Linked DNA regions of Zymomonas mobilis subsp. pomaceae ATCC 29192. The protein of the gene in region 2 interacts with the protein of the main gene of each other region in a pairwise test. Links are inferred from orthologs where the notes say so. Each region holds a gene or a part of one and is shown on either strand. Other genes may lie near its edges. The genes, in order: leuS and ligA.

Region 1 (8,112 bases), 960 kb from region 2 along the record:
TTTGTTTTAATATTTGTTTCAAACAAATATTAATATTAATTGAAAAATCGCCCAATTCATTAAAAATTATTTTAATTTCATTGATAAGATATTGAAATACTAAACAAGCAAAAAAAACAATTACTCACATTTTTTTTAGAATTCTCTTTTTAAAAATCGTTAATAATTTATTAAAAAAAGATTGTTGTTATTATATTTTTTTAATGTTGCGTTCCACTTACAGTGCAACCATGCCACACCCCTGTTGTTTTGTTGGGAAAAAAAAGAAAACCCTCTTATAAATATAGAAAATATATCAATCTTTAGTTAGAAAGTTTTTATTCGGAAAGGGGATCAGCGTTAGAAAATGGTTTTGCGCAAGCTTGGCATCGGCTTGACAAAAGGAGGGGGCTCCTTTGCTTATCGATTAGGGGGATGTTTTTTATTTTTTTTGTCGGTTCAGCCTGTGATTGCCGCTTCGCAACCTATTGGGCCGCCGTCTCCTAAAATCGTATCAAGCCATCCGCCTTTTACCTATCATAGCAATCGTAGTCATCACTCTGAAACCAGAGGGAATACTACACGCCTGCAAGTCATCGGGCATAATGGTAACGATGCGCCCATAGGTTCTTTCACGCCCTCGATTGGCGATCCTCGATTGGCCGCCGCTTTTGCGCAATCCCCCGCTAATCCGATTTCTTCCGGTTTTCAGTTTACGCCTTCTTCTGTCCCCGGGCATAAGCGTGCCGTTACTGTTGCGGTAAGGGCGCATATTCTACCACCTACCGGAGAGCATAACGGTACGCCTCAAAGCTTGTCTATTGCCCCCGGCACGGCTTACAATATGGGGGCTTCTCTCAGCTGGAAACAATTTACGCTTTCAGGGGATGTCGGGCATGTCAATGAAGGGCCGATTTTAGGGGGGCGTGATGCTTTTGATGTCGGGGTAAATTATACCAACCATAATTGGTCTACCCGCTTTCAACTTAATTCTGCCCGTAACACCGGTGAAAGATCATCTGCCATCGGTGATAATACTAATTATTCCTTAGATGTGGTCGGTTCTTATATGTTGAACCATCGCCTTCAGCTTTCTGGTGGCTTGCGCTATTCGATGCAACGGAACAGCCATATTTCACCCTCGGCCCCTGATGTTCATCGTGATGGGCAGGCTGTCTATCTGGGAACGACTTTCAAATTCTAATAAATCCGATAAGGGTTTCTCTCAACTTTAAATATCGTCGCTATTAGAGATGACACGCCCTATCATTCAAACTTGTAGTTTTGATAGGATTAGGACTTTACCAAATTAATATTTATTTATGGTAATAAGGATACCAGATTATATTTTTATAAGTAGAGAGATGAAGGAGCCTTTTTTTGAAAGTAGCCCTAGGTCAGTTTGCGGTTCAGCCAGATTGGCATGACAATCTTGTAATATGTAGTGATCTCATCGAGCAGGCTGCGCTTGGTGGTGCTGATTTTTTGTTGTTGCCTGAAAGTATATTGGCACAGGATATGACCGATCCTGATATTATCCCCAAAACAGCACAACCTATTGATGGTCCTTTTATAACGCATCTTCTGGCGGTGACAAAACGCTATCCCAAACTGACTATGGCGGGGTGTCTTCCTATCCCTGATGGCCTAAACCGTTTTTACAATACGCTACTCGTTATCAAAAATGGTCAGATTATTGCAGAATATCGCAAACTTCACCTTTATGATGCTTTTTCCTTTCAAGAATCTCGATCTATCACTGCGGGCAACAGTTTACCCCCTTTGGTGGAAGTGGCCGGTTTTAAACTAGGTTTAATGATCTGCTATGATCTTCGTTTTCCAGAATTAGCGCGCCGCTTGGTTCTGGAAGGGGCTGATGGGCTGATTTTACCGGCTTCTTGGTTAAAAGGGCCGGGGAAAGAATCGCATTGGGATATTTTGGTAAAAGCGCGCGCGCTGGAAAATACCTGCTATATGATTGCAACAGGTGAATGCGGGGCACGGAATATCGGGAACAGCATGGTCGTCGATCCCTTAGGGGTGGCTATTGTAAGGGCTGGGGAAGAACCTGCTTTAATATTTGCTACCTTAGAGCATAGCCGCATAGAACACGCACGATCAGTTTTACCGGTGCTTCACAATCGCCGATTTTTGCCGCCCAAATTTATTTGATAATTTCGGAAATATCTGCATATCACTTTAAATATAGATACTTTCAGAAAAACTATACGATAAGTCTTGCGTCTGGTGCGACAAAATAGAAAAAGCTATAGAACAGATAGAGAGATATACCCATAAAATCTGTCTATAAGACCGCATACGTTCTTACTCTTGCTAGGAAGCCCAGACCATTTATAAGCAAAGCTGTCACACCGCCATTGTTTCCGGGGATTGCCACTTTATGTTTTATCGCCGCTTTATCTCTTTGCTTCTGGCTGCTGTCATTTTACCACTGACAGCTTGTGGCCATGGCCATCAAAAGAGTGTAGCGGGGCTTGCCCCTTCGAGATTAACGACTATCGGCATTAATGCCTATCTCTGGCGGGCGGCTCTGGAAACTTTTTCCTTTATGCCTCTTATCCAGACTGATGCTAATGGTGGTGTTATTATTACAGATTGGTATATCAATCCGGCTAGCCCTAATGAGCGTATGCGCGTGGCTGTTGCTATTTTCGGAGATGATTTGCGCGCTGATGGTTTAAGGATTTCTGCCTCCCGTCAGGTTTTACGTGAGGGCAGTTGGATAGACGAACCCGTCGATGCCAGTACTGTCCAGCGGCTTGAAGATGTGGTGTTAACACGGGCCCGTGATCTTCGACGGACAGCTATGTCTGGTGATTAAGAAAAGGTTTTCGATTAATGAATGAGTCTGGTTTTTCCCAGCGTTTTAATCCGCATGTTATTGACCGTCGCTGGCAGAAAAAATGGGAAGAAAGCGGCTGTTTTCACGCAAAAGATAATTCAGATCGACCGCATAGTTATGTGCTTGAAATGTTTCCTTATCCTTCGGGCCGTATCCATATGGGACACGTCCGTAATTATACGATGGGGGATGTCCTAGCCCGTTATCGTCGCATGAAAGGCCATGAAGTCTTGCATCCTATGGGGTGGGATGCCTTTGGAATGCCCGCTGAAAATGCTGCTATGGAACGCCATGTTCACCCGCGTGAGTGGACAATGTCGAATATCGCTACGATGCGTGAGCAGCTAAAGCGTATCGGGTTTGCCATTGATTGGAGCCGTGAATTAGCCACTTGTGAACCATCTTATTATGGCCAAGAGCAAGCCCTTTTTCTTGATCTTTACAAGGCAGGGTTAGTTTACCGGAAAGAATCAGCGGTCAACTGGGATCCCGTAGATCATACGGTTTTAGCCAATGAACAGGTTATTGATGGTCGCGGCTGGCGTTCGGGTGCCTTAGTAGAAAGACGAAAGCTTAATCAGTGGTTTTTAAAGATCACGGATTTTGCCGATGATTTATTAGAAGGTCTAAAAGACCTTGATCAATGGCCAGAAAAAGTCCGCGCTATGCAGGAAAACTGGATTGGTCGTAGCCAAGGGATGCAATTTCACTTTCATTTTGACAAAGCCCCTGAAGGTTTTGATCAAATCGAAGTTTTCACGACACGTCCTGATACGTTATTTGGGGCCAGCTTTGTTGCTATCGCCTGTGACCATCCTCTGGCGAAGGCGCTTGCTGAAAAAATGGCAGGCTTACCTGAATTTATTGCTGATTGTCAGCAGATGGGAACGGCGACTGAAGATGTTGAAACCGCTGAAAAGAAGGGTTTTGATACAGGTCTCTCGTTAACGCATCCTTTTGATAAAAACCGTAAATTACCCTTATTTATCGCTAATTTTGTTCTCATGGATTATGGAACCGGGGCTGTTTTTGGATGCCCTGCCCATGACCAACGGGATCTGGATTTTGCCCGTAAGTATAATTTGCCTGTCACCCGTGTAGTGGCGCCGTCTCCAGAAGAAGCGCATGAACCAATTGCTGACAAAGCAGACAGCCGCCCGGGCATCATGGTCAATTCCGGCTTCTTGGATGGTATGGCCTATGAAGACGCTAAAAAAGCCGTCATTCAGCGGGCTGAAAAGGAAGGATGGGGCAAAGGCACAACGGTTTTCCGGTTGCGAGATTGGGGGGTTTCCCGTCAACGCTACTGGGGCACGCCGATCCCTATTATTCATTGTGATAGCTGTGGGCCCGTTGCTGTCCCACGGGAACAGCTTCCGGTTACTTTACCCGATGATGTCAGTTTCGATAAACCTGGTAACCCCCTAGAACGGCATCCGACATGGAAAAACGTTAATTGTCCTTGTTGTGGAAAACCAGCCCGTCGGGAAACGGATACGCTGGACACCTTTGTTGATTCATCTTGGTATTTTATACGCTTTGCCAGCCAACCTTCCGATCAGCCTTTTGATAAAAAAATTGCCGAAAAATGGCTCCCTGTTGGTCAATATATTGGGGGGGTAGAACATGCGATCTTGCATCTTTTATATGCGCGCTTCTGGACAAGAGCGTTACAGTCTATCGGACGTCTTGATATAAAAGAGCCTTTTACAGGTTTATTTACGCAAGGCATGGTTACCCATGAAACCTACAAAGATGCGGAAGGGCATTGGTTAGCGCCGGAACAAATCCATAAAAACGAGGAAGGTATTCTTTTAACCACTGAAGGTGGCCCTGTTAATGTTGGCCGTGTGGAAAAGATGTCAAAATCAAAAAAGAATGTCGTCGATCCCGCACCGATTTTAGATCAGTATGGTGCCGATGCTGTTCGTTGGTTTATGTTGTCCGATAGCCCGCCGGAACGTGACTTAGCATGGACTGAATCGGGTATTGAAGGATGTTGGCGTTTTATGCAGAGACTTTGGCGCGTTAGTGCCTTTGCTTTGGATAAAACTTCCGGCGAAGATCGGGATTTGCTTCGTCGTTTGCACTGTGCGATCAAAGATATTGGGACCGCTATTGAGGATCTTTCCTTCAATAAAGCAGTCGCCAAAATCCATGATCTGGTTAATGCTATCGAAAAAGCCAAACCTTCTGCCAGCCGTCGGGAAGCCTCCCGTATCCTATTGCGTTTGGTCGCCCCTATGGTGCCCCATCTGGCCGAAGAAGCCTGGGATATTCTTCAGGAAGACGGCTTCGTTGCTGAAACATCATGGCCGGATTTCGATCCTGCTATGACGATAGAAGACGAAATCGTTATTGCCGTTCAGGTCAATGGTAAACTGCGGGATACGTTAACGGTAAGCCGCACAACATCCAAAGACGAACTCGAAAAATTAGCAACTTCTTCTGCTAAGGTTATAAAGATGCTGGACGGCAAATCGCCTAAAAAGGTGATTGTTGTGCCGAACCGGCTCGTTAATCTGGTAGTATAAAGGCCATTGATATGCTGCATCTTAGCAAGCCGTCCAAAATAGCGCTTCTTCTGTTTTTATGTATGCCGCTTCCCGCTTGTGGTTTGCATCCCCTTTATAAAGGGGGTAAATCCGGGCCGGTTGCTAAGATGCTTGGCACTATTCACGTGGCCTCTATTCCAGGTAAATCAGGGTATTTATTGCATGGTGCCTTGCAAGATAGGCTGTTATCTGAAAATGGCATGACGCCTCAGTATCAGCTGGAAGTCGAGGTTGATGATCGTATTGATGGTTTAGGTATCCGTACCGATAATACCGTTAACCGCGAACGGCGGACATTGCGGGCACGTTATAGGCTAATCAATTTACGCAATAATCAGGTTGTCGTTGATTCTACGGCGGTATCAGATGCCGGTATTGATGTGGTCAGTTCTGAATATGCTACGATTGCGGCAGAAGATACGGCACTTCAACAGATAACTGAAAATGTTGCCAATCAAATTATTACGCATCTTGCACTTTATGCCGAGCGTCGCAATCAGGCGGATCAAAAAGTAGAAAATACGACGGTCAGCCCCGATAAGGCTCAGAATGAAGTAGAAAAACCTCAGACCCCTTCACAAAATCAGTGAAAAGCAATCGCTCTCAGGTCAATAAAGCCATAGAAGCCGTAGGAAAGGGCGAAAAAGTTATCCTGCTGCTCTATGGGCCTGATGTTGCCCAATCACGGGCAATCGCTGATCAGATTGACAAAATAGCCCCCAGCATCGAACGAATAGAACTGACGGGGGCGATGCTCAGGAATGATCCTGCCACGCTAGCCGATGAAGCGGCCTCGATTTCGTTATTCAGCGCTTCGTGCTATGTCCGTGCCGAAGTGGCGGGTGATGAAGCGACAGCGGCTTTGAAATTACTGCTTCCCATACAGAATATAAATAATTCCGTTATTATAATAACCGGAAATTTGAAGCGCGATTCAAAACTACTCAAAACGGCTTTACCTGCGCCCAATATTTTGGCGTATGCGAGTTATCCACCTGAAGGTGAAAATGCCATACGTTTGGTCATGGATTTGGGAAGACAAAAGGGTTTAGCGATTCCTCCTGATATTGCGCAACGCTTAGTACGATATGCTGAAAATAATTGTGCATTGTTCGATCTGGAAATAGAAAAATATGCCTTATACCTAGACGCTTCCCCCGATAACATCGTAACATTGGATCACAATTCAGTGGACCTTCTAAGCGCCGATAATCATGAGGGAAATCTTTCCCAATGTGTAGAAGGTTTTTTTTCCAGAAGTCTTTTTCATACTAAACAAAGCCTCTTGGAACTTTCGGATTCGGGAATAGAGGCTATTGCTATACTCCGTATTTTAATACGCCGCGCCTTACTCTTGTCAGAACTTTCCGCTCAAATAACACAGGGTTCCACCATCGAAAAAGTGATTGAAGGGGCTGGAAAGAAGGTTTTTTGGAAAGAAAAGAGGGCAATTGCTCAACATCTTCGTCAATGGAGAGGACAAGAGCTTGGGCGATTAATAGACTATTTGTTGAAGATTGAACGAAACATAAAACAAGGAAAGACAATAGGTTTTGATTATGTTGCACAAGAGCTTTATTTAATAATCAGCCTTTACCAATAAATTTTTTTATAGAAACCGTTTTCCTTCTTAACTCATTAGCCATTTTCAGTCGAAAATTTTTCGATAAAAATAATTTTAACAAAAAATGCTAGTAGGAAAAAAGCGCTAACCTTAAAATTTTTTAACAATTTAAGGATATATATTTTCAGGATCAAATTTATCGCGTTTAATTTTTTCTTAAATTATCAATCGAAAATTTTGTAGGAAAAAATATAACCTATCAAACGTTTTAGCGATTCTCTTGTATTTGTAGGGTTTTTTTGTTTCTTTTTTATAAAATAAAACCTTACTTTATCTATCTTTTTATAAGTAATTGGCGTTTTAATCCTATTAAAATTTAAGTGACTGTATAAAATTGCTGGATTAAAGGGGGCTGACAGGACTAGGGAAGCTTTCATCACCTATTCTTTGAAATGGGATAGGAAGCTTTCTTGATGGGTGGTTGTCTGCCTACTATGAATGATAGTACCGCTTTAAAAAATTATGCCGTTTTTTTTGGGTCGGGATATAGCTTTTTGGCTATAGCTGCCTTTAATCAATATAGGTCACTGTGATGCTGTTTAATTTACGGCAGGCGGCCTTTGCGCTTAATTGTTATATAGCCGCGATGCTGGGTCTCTATGTCTCCATGCGCATTGGGCTTGAACGGCCTTTTTGGGCTATGACAACTGTTTATGTTGTCAGCCATCCGTTAACGGGCGCCATTCGCTCCAAGTCTTTTTACCGCGTGATCGGTTCTTTCTTGGGGGCTACTTTTGTTTTAGCGATTGTACCCAAATTTGATAACGCCCCGCTTTTTCTCTGCATGATTTTGGCTTTATGGGTGTCTTTCTGCATCTTTGTCGTCATGCTAGATCGCTCACCCCGTTCTTATATCTTTTTTCTGGGTATTGTTACGGCTTCGGTCATTGGGTTTCTCAGCGTAGAAACCCCTATTAATATTTTTCATATCGCCTCGCTCCGCGTTCAGGAAATTTGTTTCGGCGTGGTCTCGGCGGGTTTTGTTCATAGTGTTCTTTTTCCCCATTCCGTCACTAATCTTTTAGCCAAGCAGCTTGATCAAATTCTTAAAGACTGTGAACGTTGGGCTAACCATGCTTTGGCCGGTGATA
Region 2 (7,973 bases):
TCAATAACGCGGGCGGTAACCTTTTCGACAGTCGAGTGTAGATCAGTCATACCAAGTTACTCCATCACGTTCAGCTAAAGCAATAGCAGCAGAAGGGCCCCATGTTCCAGAAACATAGGTTTTCGGCTTCATGCTGTTCGCTTTCCAGCCTTCACGAATTCCGTCAATCCAAGTCCATTGTGCTTCGACTTCATCACGACGCACAAATAAAGTGGCGTCTCCTTCGATAAGATCAAGCATCAGACGTTCATAAGCGATACGACGCTTACGATCCTTGAATACATCGGTCAAAGAAAGATCTAGCCATACTTCGCGCATATGGGCACCATTACGGTCAAGACCCGGCTCTTTTACCATCATAGAAATCTGAATGGTTTCATCTGGCTGAAGAACAATACGCAATTTATTCGGCTGAAGAACGCCACCGCTTGACGAGAAAATAGAATGCGGGACGGGCTTAAACTGAACCACAATTTCAGAACGACGAGCAGGTAAACGCTTACCCGTACGAATATAGAAAGGAACACCCTGCCAACGCCAGTTATCAACATGGGCCTTGATAGCAACAAAGGTTTCCGTATCGGACGGATGCCCCAGTTCTTCAATATAACCGGCTACTTCTTTGCCACCAGAAACACCAGCGCCATACTGTCCGGTAACCGTGTGGGTAAAGACGGTATCGTTGTTAATAGGACGTAAAGCGCGGAAGACCTTTACTTTTTCATCACGGACAGCGGTAGCTTCCATGTGAGCAGGCGGTTCCATAGCGACCAAGGCGACCAGCTGAAGAATATGGCTTTGAACCATATCACGAAGGCTACCAGAGCCATCAAAATAACCGATGCGGCCTTCTAAACCGACCGTTTCAGCAACGCTAATCTGGACGTGATCAATGCCTTTTGAATTCCAAAGCGGTTCAAATAAAGCATTACCAAAACGCAGCGTCAAAAGGTTCTGAACAGTTTCTTTTCCAAGATAATGGTCAATACGATAGACCTGTTTCTCAGAGAAAACTTTCAATACGGCATCATTGATATGATCAGAGGAAGCCAGATCCTGACCCAGTGGTTTTTCAAGCGCCAAGCGTGACGTGGAACCAGCCAAACCAGCCTGTTGAAGACCAGCGATTGCGCCTTCAAATAAAGAAGGTGCAGTCGAAAGATAAATGGCGATACCTTTTTCAACCGGACCAGAGAGTTCAGCTAACTTTCCGAACTGGGTAGGGTCAGTAATATCTACCGTGTCATAGAAAAGTTTAGTCAGGAATTTTGCTTTAGCTTCATCATTGAGCCGATCAGGGGCTACAAAACGATCAAGCGCTTTTTCAGCAAAATTACGGAAGCCATCAGTATCATAATCGCTACGGGAGGTGCAAACGATACGAAGATCTTCTGCCAGCAATCCGTCAGCATCAAGGCCATAGAGCGACGGCAACAGCATACGCTGTGAAAGATCGCCAGTCGCGCCGAATAATATCATCGTCGAAACGGTATTCGTCATTATTTTCGTCCTTAAAACAGAGGCCGAATCCTTTGCATCTATTTTTTAGCGCTTACGCTTCGTTCATACTACCGCCCAAAACAGAAAGTATAATCGGTTAAGACTTATCTAAAAAAAGATAAAAGAATTCAGCCAAAGCAACTTAACTATTTTAGGAGCGCCACATCTCCTCGATTTCTTCCAGGCTCCGTCCTTTCGTTTCAGGAACAAAGCGTGCGACGATTAAAGCGCCGAGTATACTTAATCCTGCAAACACAAGGTAAGAGAAACCATGGTTGAAAGTCCGATTTAAACCGGGATCACCATCCGCAATTTTAAACAGGAAGTTAACTAAAATATTGGCGATCCATTGCGCGGTAACCGCAATAGGCATAGCGGAACCTTTGATAGCATTCGGGAACATTTCTGACAGGACAACCCAGCAGACCGGCCCCCAAGACATTGCGAAACCAACAATGTAAAGAAGAATAGCAGCCAAAGGCAAAACGCCACCGATATGATATGTGAACATCATACCTAAGCTAAACATCATAACAGCCATGGCGATACCACCCCAAATAAGAAGCGGTTTACGACCAAAGCGGTCAACAATGCGTGACGCAATCATGGTGAATACGAAGTTCACAACGCCAATTGAAATCGTCTGAAGTAATGCGGTATCAGCACCAAAACCTAAGTTCAGGAACATTTGCGGTGCATAGTAAAGCACAGCATTAATACCGACAAGTTGCTGGAACATAGCGACTGAAACACCAGCGAAGATTACGGTTGCGCCAAAAGCAAACAAACCTGAATTGCTTTTTTGCAAAGCCTTATCAAAGCCAGCTTTAATTTTCTGAATCGTTAAACTAGGATCAACCTGAGGTTCCAAGCGAGCCAGAATCTTACTTGCTTCTGAATGGCGGCCCTTCATGACCAACCAATGCGGTGTATCAGGAGCCGTTAACAGTAACAGTAAGAAGACAACAGCAATTATACCTTCAGATGCAGGTGACCAACGCCAACCATTAGCATTGATCCAGTCAACAGAACCAAAATGGGCCAGAAGCCATGTGAAGATATAACCCGTTAAAGCGCCGGTTACGATGGCCATCTGTTGACCAGATACCATTTGACCACGCTTATCAGGAGGCGCAATTTCAGCAATATAGGTTGGAGTCAACGTCGAAACGATGCCGATACCAAAACCACCTAAAAAGCGGAAAAAGCAAAAAATTGGCAATGCTGAGCCAATATCACCAGTCAATCCCGTTGTAGCGGCACCAAATCCAGAAATGATGAAGCAGACTGCACTAATAAGCAGACCGCCACGACGTCCGAAACGGATACCCATCCAACCGGAAATTAATGAACCAACAACACAACCTGCCAAGACAGCAACAACCACCATCCCTGAAAGGGAGGCGGCAGCGGTAGCTGACAGATGGCGGGGACCAATAAAGTTAATATCAACCGGTATACCGATCGCAGCAATAACGGCTGAATCGTAACCAAATAGTAGACCGCCAATGGCGGCAATTAAGGCTAGTCGCGTGACTAGACCTTGACTACTTTCTGAACTCATGGCGATTCCTCTCCCGCCTTATATCTAAAAACATCTTACAACAGCTGAGTATCGGCTTTGATATGTCGCAGTCTTATTTTAGTTTCCCGCCACATAACATAGATAAAACCGAATCCTTAGCGATGGACTGATTACGAGTTACTCCTATTAAACTGATTTTGAAACCTCCTTATCATTATTGGAACAATATTTGCGTCGATCACGGACGATCATTTTTTTACTTTTGATCGATTGCGATAACTACAAGTAAAACTATTTTTTTATCTAGAAATACTCTAAATATATTGTAAAAAATTTTATATTTTTTTTAAGAAAAAATTTAAAATACCAAAAATGAAAAAAAATTAGATATAAATTTCAAAGAATAACTTTTCATTTATTCAGTTTTAACAGATATATGACCATTGTTTTTAACAATTTTTTGCCATTTCATTTCATCAATAACAGGAATTGAAAGCGCTTCTGCCTTAGAAAGTTTAGAACCTGCTGCTTTTCCGCAGACAACAAAACTTGTTTTGCGCGAGACAGAAGCGGCAACTTTGGCCCCCAAAGTCTCAGCCTGCCGTTTGGCCTCTTCGCGGGACAGGGTTTCCAAACTTCCAGTAAAGACAATGACTTCTCCTGCAAGCGGGGAGGATTGTTGCTGAAAATGGACAGATTTGACCTCGATTTCGAGCAGCAGATCATCAACGACAGATTGGTTGTGGCTTTCCGAGAAAAAAGCAATCAAACTCTGAATTATTTTATTCCCAATATTAGGAATATTAACAAATCCAGTCAGTTCTTTGGCAACTCTTTTTCGATATTTTTCTTCAGTTTCAATGAGAGATGGTAATAATATGTTACGCATACTCTTAAGCTGCCCTATCATTTTTGAAAAGGCATCCCATTCATGATACTGTCGAGCAAAATCTCTAGCTGTAACCACACCAATATGGCGAATGCCTAAGGCATATAAAAATCTATCAAGAGAAATAACACGACGATTTTCAATAGCCGCTAATAAATTGTTCACTGAAACTTCTGCCCAGCCCTCTCGATTTATTAACGTATCACGTCGTTTATGAAGACGAAAAATATCTGCGGGTGTTACTATCAATTTATCGGCAAAAAAACTCTCAATATGGGTTAACCCCAAGCCTTCAATATCAAACGCCGTCCGCGATACAAAATGACGTAAGCGTTCCACACGCTGAGCCGGACATATCAAACCACCGGTGCAACGCCATGCGGACTCCCCTTCTTCCCGTTTTGCCAGTGAATGACAAACAGGACAAGTTGAAGGAAAATGCCAATCCTCCCGATTAACCTCAGGTGTTAAATTTTCAACAATTTGGGGAATAACATCACCCGCACGCTGAATAAGCACGCGATCTCCCGGACGAACAGCTAGTCGCTTAATTTCATCTGCATTATGAAGCGTTGCAGAAGTAACCACGACCCCCCCTACGGTCACCGCTTCCAATTTAGCGACAGGGGTCAGAACACCCGTTCGTCCTACCTGTATATCAATATCTAAGAGCGTTGTTTGCGCTTTTTCCGCAGGGAATTTATGAGCTAAAGCAAAACGGGGGGCACGGGCAGAAAAGCCAAGACGGCTTTGCCAATCAAGTCGATCAATTTTATAAACCACCCCATCAATATCGAAATCCATATCGGCTCTATGGGCTTCTATCTTATGATAATGCTGTAACATTTCATCCAGTGAATGACAGCACAGCAAAAGATCACTGACAGGCAGACCATAACTTTTAATAGCCTGCATCATACCGTATTGCGTGTCGGCAGGAAAATCAGATATTTCTCCCCAACCATGGGCTAAAAAGCGAAGTGACCGCCTCGCGGTAATATTCGGATCTAACTGTCGTAAAGAACCGGCCGCAGCATTTCGAGGATTGGCAAATAGCTTTCCATTTTCTTCTGATTGCCGTTGATTGAGATCAGAAAAGGCAGCTTTTGTCATATAGACTTCGCCTCTGATCTCCACGACCTCCGGCCATGTGGAACCCGCTAGAGTTTCAGGAATATCATTAATAACCCGAACATTAGGCGTAACATCTTCTCCGATGATACCGTCGCCTCGCGTTACCGCTTGGGTAAGCCTTCCCTTTTCATAGCGGAGAGAACAGGAAAGGCCGTCAATTTTAGGTTCAACCGTTAAAGCTACCGGTTCTTGCGCACCTAAGCGAAGAAAACGCCGAATGCGGTCTAAAAAATCACCCACATCTTTATCTGAAAAACCATTATCAAGGCTCAGCATAGCGATAGAATGAGCAATTTTAGGAAGACGAGAGGTCGCGCGTGTCCCAATACGCTTACTAGGGGAATCTGGCCTCGTTAAATTAGGGAAATTCTGTTCAATAAGACGATTACGCAGCACTAAAGCATCATATTCCCCATCAGAAATAGCCGGGGAATCTTGGTCATGATAAAGCCTATCATAATGGCGAATTAATGTAGCTAGTCGCTCCAATTCGAAAGTAGCCTGATCCGATGTTAAGCGTTCAGGTGAAATAGTAGATAATGTCTGATTTTGAGACGATATAGCGGAAAAAAGATCGGGATCCTCACTCATAATCCTACGCTTTAACGAAGCTCATCAGAAATACAAAGGCTAGGTTAAAATCATCTCAATTTTTATAAAAGTCAGAGAAGGCGCGTCCGACTTTTATAAAAGAGTTTCATTCAACATAGTAAGAAATAGCTAATTGTTTTTAGCCCGATAACGCGCACGAAAAGCGGTAGCAAAATCAGATAAACGCCCTTCTTCAATAGCCATTCGTAATCCCTGCATAAGCTGTTGATAAAAAGCAATATTATGCTCTGTCATCAGCATAGCTCCCAAAATTTCACCCGCGCGGATAAGATGATGAATATAGGCCCGGCTCCATTTTTGACAAACAACACAATGACAGCTGCTGTCCAAGGGCTTCATATCTTCTGCAAAACGAGCATTTCTAATATTGATCGGGCCATCCCATGTAAAAGCTTGTCCATTACGGCCTGAACGTGTGGGCAGGACACAGTCAAACATATCAATGCCCCGTTCAACGGCACCCACAATGTCATCGGGTTTCCCGACGCCCATCAGATAATGCGGCTTGTCATCAGGTAGCATAGGAACAGAAAAATCAAGCACGCGGAACATCGCTTCTTGACCTTCACCGACGGCTAATCCCCCGACAGCATACCCATCAAAACCGATTTCGGCCAAAGCATCAGCGGATTTCTTGCGTAAATTTTCAAACACAGAGCCTTGTTGAATACCGAACAGAGCAGAATTGACGGATTGGTCTTTATTCTTATCAAAGGCTTCCCGCGATCTTTTGGCCCAACGCATGGAACGCTCCATAGAGGATGCAGCCAAGGTGGGCGTGGCCGGATAGGGCGTACATTCATCAAAGGCCATAACAATATCACTACCCAATAAACGCTGAATTTCGATTGAGCGTTCAGGGGTCAATATATGGCGGGAACCATCCAGATGGCTTTTAAAGGTAACCCCTTCTTCACTCTTTTTGGTAAGAGAGGATAAACTCATCACCTGATAACCGCCGCTATCCGTCAGAATAGGGCGATCCCATCCCATAAATTGATGCAATCCGCCTAATTTAGCCAATCGTTCTGCCCCGGGCCGCAGCATAAGATGATATGTATTTCCGAGAATAATATCAGCGCCGGTAGCGCTTACCGCCTCGGGTTTCATAGCCTTCACCGTAGCCGCTGTGCCGACTGGCATAAAAGCAGGCGTACGAATGACACCCCGCTTCATTGCGATGCTACCCGTGCGTGCTTTTCCATCGCGCGCCGTTATAGAAAAGGTAAAACGCGGATGGGATATTTCTTCTTTGGCTACCGCCTCTGTCACGTTCAATTCCTTTTCTAGCTGACGCCCTTACGCTTGAGCGCGCTGTTCTTCTGTCATTGTAGCTTTTACTGCAAGATATAAAGGCATACCGCGCAATGCTTTCTCAAGCTTCCTATGGAATAACAAGACAAAATAAAAGGCTATCGGTAAAAATGATTTTTCTGTGAAAAACCACGCCGACAGCCTTTAAAAATTAAGGGATAGTCTGATCTGATTTCAGACTGACAGGGTCAATGACCTCTGGAACGCAAGACTTTTTTACCTGCATATTGCTTGGCTTGTTTCGCCGCCTTAGTCTCTTTCGCTTTATCACTTCGCGTTTTACGTGTTCCAGGGCGACCCGCTTCAGATCGGCCTTGCTTCTCGGAAGCCTTTTCAGAAGGTAAGCCTAATTGTTGGCGTTTTAATTGTCTTAACACATCCCTTAATTCAGCGGCCTTCTCAAATTCAAGATCAGCAGCGGCTTCTAACATCTGCTTTTCAATCTCGGCGATACGGACTTCAATTTGTTGAGTATCCAACAGGGTATTTTCTTCAGCCACATTGGTCTCTTCTACTATCCCAAAATGACCTACAATATCGTCGACCTGACGCTGTACTGTCGTAGGGGTAATATTATGGCTAACATTCCATGCGATCTGTTTTTCACGGCGTCGCTCTGTTTCTGCAATAGCGCGTTCCATCGAACCTGTAATCTTGTCACCATAAAGGATAACACGACCTTCTGAATTACGAGCAGCTCTTCCAATAGTCTGGATTAAAGATGTTGCAGAGCGTAAAAAACCTTCTTTATCGGCATCCAATACCGCGACCAACCCACATTCGGGAATATCCAAACCTTCACGCAACAGATTAATACCGATTAAAACGTCATAAACGCCTAATCTCAGATCGCGGATAAGCTCGATACGCTCAATTGTTTCAACGTCAGAATGCATATAACGCACTTTTAAACCTGCTTCATGCATATACTCCGTCAAATCTTCAGCCATTCTTTTGGTTAATGTCGTTACTAAAGAGCGCCATCCTTTTTCTGCTGTT

The links.
Region 1: the proteins of ligA (region 2) and leuS interact in binary tests that used the Escherichia coli proteins (3 or more experiments, as listed by UniProt). The link is inferred for Zymomonas mobilis subsp. pomaceae ATCC 29192 from one-to-one orthologs.

What each region holds. Positions count from the first base shown.
Region 1 is NC_015709.1:1,903,201-1,911,312, forward strand. Bases 2,513-5,607 are described here. They hold leuS (leucine--tRNA ligase), read left to right. Parts: upstream 2,513-2,838; coding sequence 2,839-5,376; downstream 5,377-5,607. Other genes in these bases: ZYMOP_RS08475 (DUF3576 domain-containing protein), read left to right, coding at 2,513-2,821; lptE (LPS assembly lipoprotein LptE), read left to right, coding at 5,391-5,607. Outside these bases: ZYMOP_RS08465 (porin), read left to right, coding at 347-1,183; ZYMOP_RS08470 (deaminated glutathione amidase), read left to right, coding at 1,360-2,151; more of ZYMOP_RS08475, read left to right, coding at 2,381-2,512; more of lptE, read left to right, coding at 5,608-5,987; holA (DNA polymerase III subunit delta), read left to right, coding at 5,984-7,000; ZYMOP_RS08495 (FUSC family protein), read left to right, coding at 7,554-8,112.
Region 2 is NC_015709.1:944,994-952,966, forward strand. What follows is about bases 3,041-5,996. They hold ligA (NAD-dependent DNA ligase LigA), read right to left. Parts: upstream 5,640-5,996; coding sequence 3,441-5,639; downstream 3,041-3,440. Other genes in these bases: ZYMOP_RS04285 (sugar porter family MFS transporter), read right to left, coding at 3,041-3,064; tgt (tRNA guanosine(34) transglycosylase Tgt), read right to left, coding at 5,769-5,996. Outside these bases: edd (phosphogluconate dehydratase), read right to left, coding at 1-50; zwf (glucose-6-phosphate dehydrogenase), read right to left, coding at 43-1,500; more of ZYMOP_RS04285, read right to left, coding at 1,652-3,040; more of tgt, read right to left, coding at 5,997-6,932; excinuclease ABC subunit UvrB, read right to left, coding at 7,163-7,973. UniProt on the Escherichia coli protein: DNA ligase that catalyzes the formation of phosphodiester linkages between 5'-phosphoryl and 3'-hydroxyl groups in double-stranded DNA using NAD as a coenzyme and as the energy source for the reaction.